2 regions of the Staphylococcus piscifermentans genome follow, and region 1 is predicted to be linked to the other one. Evidence: riboswitches for the same ligand, from Rfam matches in the RefSeq annotation. Region 1 holds a riboswitch; the other holds the start of a gene.
The links. A riboswitch is a leader RNA that binds a small molecule or an ion and turns the genes downstream of it on or off. The one in region 1 is predicted to bind lysine.
Positions count from the first base shown of each region.

Region 2: another riboswitch for lysine. It lies ahead of CKV71_RS07450 (aspartate kinase); the one in region 1 lies ahead of CKV71_RS06185 (amino acid permease).

Region 1 is NZ_LT906447.1:1,335,570-1,339,008, reverse strand. Features, by position in the region: gene CKV71_RS06185 (amino acid permease) at 1-1,480, opposite strand, end outside; lysine riboswitch at 1,573-1,747, opposite strand; gene thrS (threonine--tRNA ligase) at 1,806-3,439, opposite strand, start outside.
Region 2 is NZ_LT906447.1:1,580,945-1,584,383, reverse strand. Features, by position in the region: gene CKV71_RS07455 (ABC-F family ATP-binding cassette domain-containing protein) at 1-758, shown strand, start outside; lysine riboswitch at 1,079-1,255, shown strand; gene CKV71_RS07450 (aspartate kinase) at 1,339-2,541, shown strand; gene CKV71_RS07445 (aspartate-semialdehyde dehydrogenase) at 2,624-3,439, shown strand, end outside.

The DNA of each region.
Region 1 (3,439 bases):
ATTGGCTCATATCCACATCTTGACGTAAATCCACATCTTTTAATGGGATTTTTTTAGTTTTATATCTTAGTTTGTGATAAATAAAGAATGCTAAGAATACAGGAATTCCCATATAAGTGATAATGAATCTATTTGGATCAAAATCACCTGTTTTAATGAAATCAACATCTTGTCCAATGATTACGATAACACATAATATGCCTGCAAAAATCGGACCGAATGGGAACCATTTTGCTTTGTATTTCAATTCGTATTTACTGTGCTGCTGTACATTAAATGCACGACGGAAACGATAATGACTTACTGCAATTCCGACCCATGCGATAAAGCCTGTCATACCACTTGCTGCTACAATATATTCATAGGCATCTCCACTTAATTTTTGCACTAGGAAAATAAGTACTACTACAAGTCCTGTAGCGAATAGTGAGATATAAGGCACCCCGCTATTAGACGTTTTACCGAAGGCTTTCGATGCAAGTTTGTCTTTACTCATTGAATATAACATTCTTGTAGAAGCATACATTCCTGAGTTACCAGCCGATAATACGGATGTTAAGATAACGGCATTCATAAATGATGCTGCAAATGCCAATCCTGCATTTTTGAAAACTAATGTAAATGGTGAAGTAGCAATGCTATCTCCACCACCCATAAGTGCTGAGCTTGAGTATGGAATTAACATACCAATAATGAAAATAGCTAAGATATAGAATAACAAAATTCTCCAAAACACTTGTTTAATCGCTTTCGGTACGGCTCTTTCAGGGTTCTCAGACTCTCCTGCAGTAATACCGATTAATTCAGTACCTTGGAACGAGAATCCAGCAATTAAGAATACACCTAATATAGATAATAAGCTTCCACCTAAACTACCTCCAAGAATTGGGCCATCACCAGATGTAAAGACTTCAAATCCGATAAATTTACCGCCCATAATACCGAAAATAGTTAACAAGCCGATAATGATAAAGATAATAACAGTTACCACTTTAATAAGCGCAAACCAATACTCACTTTCACCGTAAACTCTAACTGATAACGAGTTCAAAGCAAAAATAATGATAATAAATAGTACGCTCCAGCCCCAAGCCGGCATTATTTTCATTGGTTCCCAATACTGAATCACTTGTGCAGCAATTGTAACGTCTGCCGCTACAGTGATGACCCAGTTAAACCAGTAATTCCATCCTAATGCAAATCCAAGCGATGGATCGACAAAGCGTGTCGCATAAGTACTGAACGAACCTGAAACCGGCAAATAAGTGGCCATTTCTCCAAGTGATGTCATTAAGAAGAATACCATGATGCCAATAATTGAGTATGCAAGTAAAGCCCCTAACGGCCCTGCATCATGAATTGCACCGCCAGATGTCATAAATAAACCTGTTCCGATACATCCGCCAATCGCAATCATGGAAATATGGCGATCTTTCAGGCCTCTTTGAATGCCTGCATCTTGACTAGTTTTATTTTCCATAAACGTTTCCTTTCCTAGGATTAGAGGCTTGCAAAAAATAAAAAAACAATGATTGCAATTCCTAGATATGCAACCATTGTTTGACTTTATAAATATACGGTAGCACATCACATTTTGTGACAGTCCAGTTTCTATTCGAAAACTGTCCCAATATACAATAGTTATGGTTATTATATATTTCGGCATCTTTGCCTTTGACTCATTCAACCTACGCTCCACACAGCTTCTGATAAGTTACTCATCAAAGATGCAACCTCTAACACTTTTTTTAATATTTATTCAACTACATTGTAATATACCTTAATACCTCAGTTATTTCAAGGTCTTATTGTTGTCTTTGTTTTTTTAAACGAATTTCATCAACTAAATTCCAAATAAATTCATCTTTTTCTACAGTTTCTTGATCTTTAGAACCGTATTTTCTAACGTTTACTTCATTATTTTCAATCTCTTTATCACCAATTACAAGTTGATAAGGAATTTTATGCATTTGTGCTTCACGAATTTTATATCCCATTTTTTCATTACGATCATCGATTTCCACACGTACGCCTTGAGATTTCAATTCATCTTGAATTTGTCTTGCATAGTCGTAATGTAAATCAACGTTTACCGGAATAATTTCAACTTGTTTTGGTGCTAACCAAGTTGGGAATGCCCCTTTTGTTTCTTCAGTTAAGAAGGCAACAAAACGTTCCATTGTTGAAACCACACCACGGTGAATGACTACAGGACGATGTTCTTCACCATCTTTACCGATATAAGCAAGTTCAAATCTTTCAGGCAATAAGAAATCAAGTTGCGCTGTTGATAATGTTTCTTCTTTACCCATTGCTGTTTTAACTTGGACATCCAATTTAGGGCCATAGAATGCCGCTTCACCAATCGCTTCTTCATATGGCAAGCCCATTTCATCGACCGCTTCTTTCAACATCGCTTCTGCTTTTTCCCACATTTCGTCATCGTCAAAGTATTTTGCTTTGTCTTCAGGATCACGATAGCTTAATCGGAAGCTGTAATTTTTAAATCCGAAGTCTTCATATACATCAAGAATTAATTCAACAACTCGCTTGAATTCTTCTTTGATTTGATCAGGTCTCACAAAGATATGAGAGTCATTTAAAGTCATACCGCGCACACGTTGTAAGCCTGATACAGCACCACTGGCTTCATAACGATGCATTGTACCTAATTCTGCAATTCGGATTGGTAATTCTCTGTATGAATGTGGTTTATTTTTATAAATCATCATGTGATGTGGACAGTTCATTGGTCTCAAGACCATTTCTTCTGTTTCATCCAATTTCATTGGCGGGAACATGTCGTCTTGATAATGTTCCCAGTGTCCAGAAGTTCTATAAAGGTCAACATTAGCCAATACTGGAGTATATACATGGTCGTAACCTAATGCCACTTCTTTATCTACAATATAGCGTTCGATTTCACGACGGATTGTGGCACCATTCGGCAACCATAATGGCAACCCTGCACCTACAAGTTGACTATTCATAAACAAGTCTAATTCTTTACCGATTTTACGATGATCGCGTTCTTTACGTTCTTCCAACATTTTCAAGTGTGCTTTTAAATCTTTTTTATCGAAGAAAGCAGTACCATAAATACGTTGTAGCATTTTATTGTTGCTGTCGCCTCTCCAGTAAGCACCTGCAGTTGATAATAATTTGAATTCTTTAATTTTAGAAGTAGATGGAACATGGACCCCGCGGCATAAATCAGTAAATTCGCCTTGTGTGTATAATGTTACTGATTCGTCTTCTGGAATTGCATCTATTAATTCCAATTTATAAGGATCGTCTTTAAAGAATTCTTTTGCTTCTTCACGACTCACTACTTTACGTTCAATTTTATAATTTTCATTCACAATTTGTTTCATTGTTTTTTCAATTTCAGGAAAATCATCTGAAGAGATTTTGACATCTGTATCGAAATCATAATAGA
Region 2 (3,439 bases), 250 kb from region 1:
CAACAAGCCGTAAAAAACAATTAGAAAAAATTGAATTAGATGATATTCAACCTTCTTCACGCAGATATCCATTTGTTAAATTTACGCCAGAACGTGAAATCGGTAATGACTTATTATTCGTAGAAAATCTTTCTAAAACAATCGATGGTGAAAAAGTATTAGATAACATTTCATTTACAATGGATCCAAATGATAAAGCGGTATTAGTCGGCGACAGTGAAATTGCTAAAACTACTTTATTGAAAATCTTAGCGGGTGAAATGGAACCAGATGAAGGTAGCGTCAAATGGGGCGTTACAACTTCACAAACCTACTTCCCTAAAGACAATTCAGAATACTTTGATGGTGTAGACATGACCTTAGTAGATTGGTTACGCCAATACGCACCTGAAGATGAACAAACTGAAACATTCTTGCGTGGTTTCTTAGGCCGTATGTTATTCAGCGGCGAAGAAGTTAAGAAAAAAGCCAGTGTCTTATCTGGTGGCGAAAAAGTACGTTGTATGTTAAGTAAGATGATGTTATCAAGCGCTAATGTACTTTTAATGGATGAACCTACTAACCACTTAGATTTAGAAAGTATTACAGCAGTGAATGATGGATTGAAATCATTTAAAGGTTCTATCATTTTCACTTCTCATGACTTTGAATTTATTAACACTATTGCTAATCGTGTTATTGATTTAAATCCTCAAGGTGCTGTATCTAAAGAAATCAGTTATGAAGAATATCTCAAAGAAACAGGCGTTTTAAGCTAAATATATACTATTATATTACGGACTGGGGCATTAATCTGCCTCAGTCCGTAATTTCTGTATTGGCAGTAGCTATCTGAATAGAAAATGCGCTTGTTTCAAGCTTTTTTCTATGTTTTAATTAAGCATTTTAGGTTATAATGTTTCTAGCAAGGTAATGATGAATGCAAATTGGATAACGCCGTACTATTATAGAAATTACACTAATTGAGTAAATGGATTTCAGAATAGAGGTTTTTTTCAGTAAATTTTTAAAAATCTTATTTTTTTGGTTTACTTCTCAATTTGAACTATGTATAATGTGAGTCATACTAATTAAATAAATATTTTGATGAGGCGCATCAATCAAGAGTATTTGTTGTACTAACTGTCTGCTTACAGTCGGCAAAGAAAGGGTGAGATGCCGAAGTGATTATAAAGGCAAGTTATAATCGCTGGACTTTCAGGTTAAGAGCTAACAGTCTGTCATTATTACCAAATAATGGAGTGCATCACTTGTATATAAATCTACGAGCAAGTTCGCATTCCGGACTTGCTTTTTTATATATGTGATTCTCCCCTATTATCGAGGAGGATATTAAAAATGAAGAGAAGTGTTTTAAAGTTCGGCGGTTCGTCGGTCAGTGATTTTACGAAAATTAAAAATATTGCTGAAATGCTGAAAGATAGAATAGAAAATGACGAACAATTAATTGTAGTTGTCAGTGCAATGGGGAAAACCACTGATCAACTCATGGAAAATGTTGCTGCTTTGACAGCTGAACCTAAACAGCAAGAACTTGCCCTTTTGCTTACAACGGGCGAGCAGCAAACGGTCTCCTACCTGTCGATGATATTAAATGATATCGGAGTGAATGCGAAAGCAATGACAGGTTATCAAGCCGGCATTAAAACAGTAGGACATCATTTGAAAAGTAGAATTGCTGAAATTAATCCAGAAACTTTCGACAAAGCCTTTGAAACCAATGATGTTTTAGTAGTAGCTGGTTTCCAAGGAATCAATGAGGAATTTGAACTGACGACATTAGGTCGCGGCGGTTCAGATACTACTGCAGTTGCACTTGCAGCAGCTAACCAGACACCTTGTGAAATCTATACAGATGTCGACGGCGTTTATGCCACCGATCCTAGAGTATATAAAGATGCAAAGCGCTTAAGTATAGTCTCTTATGAAGAGATGATGGAAATGAGTGCACTAGGTGCAGGTGTATTGGAAACGCGCAGTGTCGAGTTAGCAAATAATTATAATATCCCATTATATTTAGGCAGAACATTATCAAACGTGAAAGGAACATGGATTATGTCACAAACAGAAATTTTAGAGAAGAAAGCAGTTACAGGAGTAGCGTTAGATACACACATGATGCATGTAACTATCAGCTATCCCCTTTCTGATAATCAATTACTGACAGCATTATTTACTGAATTAGAAGAAGGACAAGTTAATGTAGATATGATTTCTCAAATCGTTAATCTAGACGGCTTACAGCTTTCTTTTTCAATTAAAGATACTGATCTTACCCAAATTAAAGGGATTTTAGAAAAATTATCAGAAAGTTACAAAGCTTTAGATTATAATTTAAATGATGAATACGTCAAAATTTCTTTAATCGGTTCTGGTATGAGAGATATGTCAGGCGTAGCTTCTAAAGCATTTATCAGTCTCATTAACGCAGGTATTCCTTTTTATCAGACCACGACATCAGAAATCAGCATTTCTTACGTGATTGATGCTAAAAACGGTGAACGTGCTGTAGAAGAGTTATATCAAGCGTTTGATATATAAAGTTATCCGTTACACAGCAACTTAGAACAACATGAGGAAGGATTTCTCTTCCGTCTTAAATAATAAAATGGAGTGAAAAAATATGACAAAATTGGCAATTGTAGGTGCAACAGGTTTAGTAGGAAGAAAAATGCTAGAGACAGTAGATCGTAAAAATGTTCCATTTGATGAACTCGTATTATTTTCATCACCTAAATCAGCGGGTACTGAAATTGAGTTTCAAGGTAAAACTTATACTGTGCAAGAATTAACAGATGAAGCAGCCAGCGAACATTTCGACTATGTCTTAATGAGTGCGGGCGGAGGTACAAGTGCACACTTCTCTCCTATTTTTGAAGAAGCAGGGGCAATTGTAATTGATAACTCTAGTCAATGGAGAATGCACGAGGACATTGACTTAGTTGTACCTGAAGTTAATGAACCGAAATTTACACGCGGTATCATTGCGAATCCGAACTGTTCAACAATACAATCTGTAGTTCCATTAAAACCATTAGAAGATCAATTCGGATTGAAACGTGTGGCCTATACAACATATCAAGCAGTTTCAGGTTCAGGGGTTGCAGGTCGCGAAGATTTATTAAATGGAGAAAAAGGAGAAGCGCCTAAAGCTTATCCTCACCCAATCTCCAATAATGTTCTTCCGCATATCGATGTCTTCTTAGAAAATGGTTATACAAAAGAAGAACAAAAAATGATTGATGAAACGCGTAAAATTTTAAACTTGCCTGATTTAAAAGTAACAGCAACTTGTGTACGTGTTCCAGTACAAGACAGCCATAGTGTTGAAATGGACGTTACGCTTGATAAACCTGCTACTGTTAAAGAAATTCAAGATTTATTTGCAAATGATGACCGTGTGGTACTGGTAGATAATCCTGAAAATAATGAATATCCA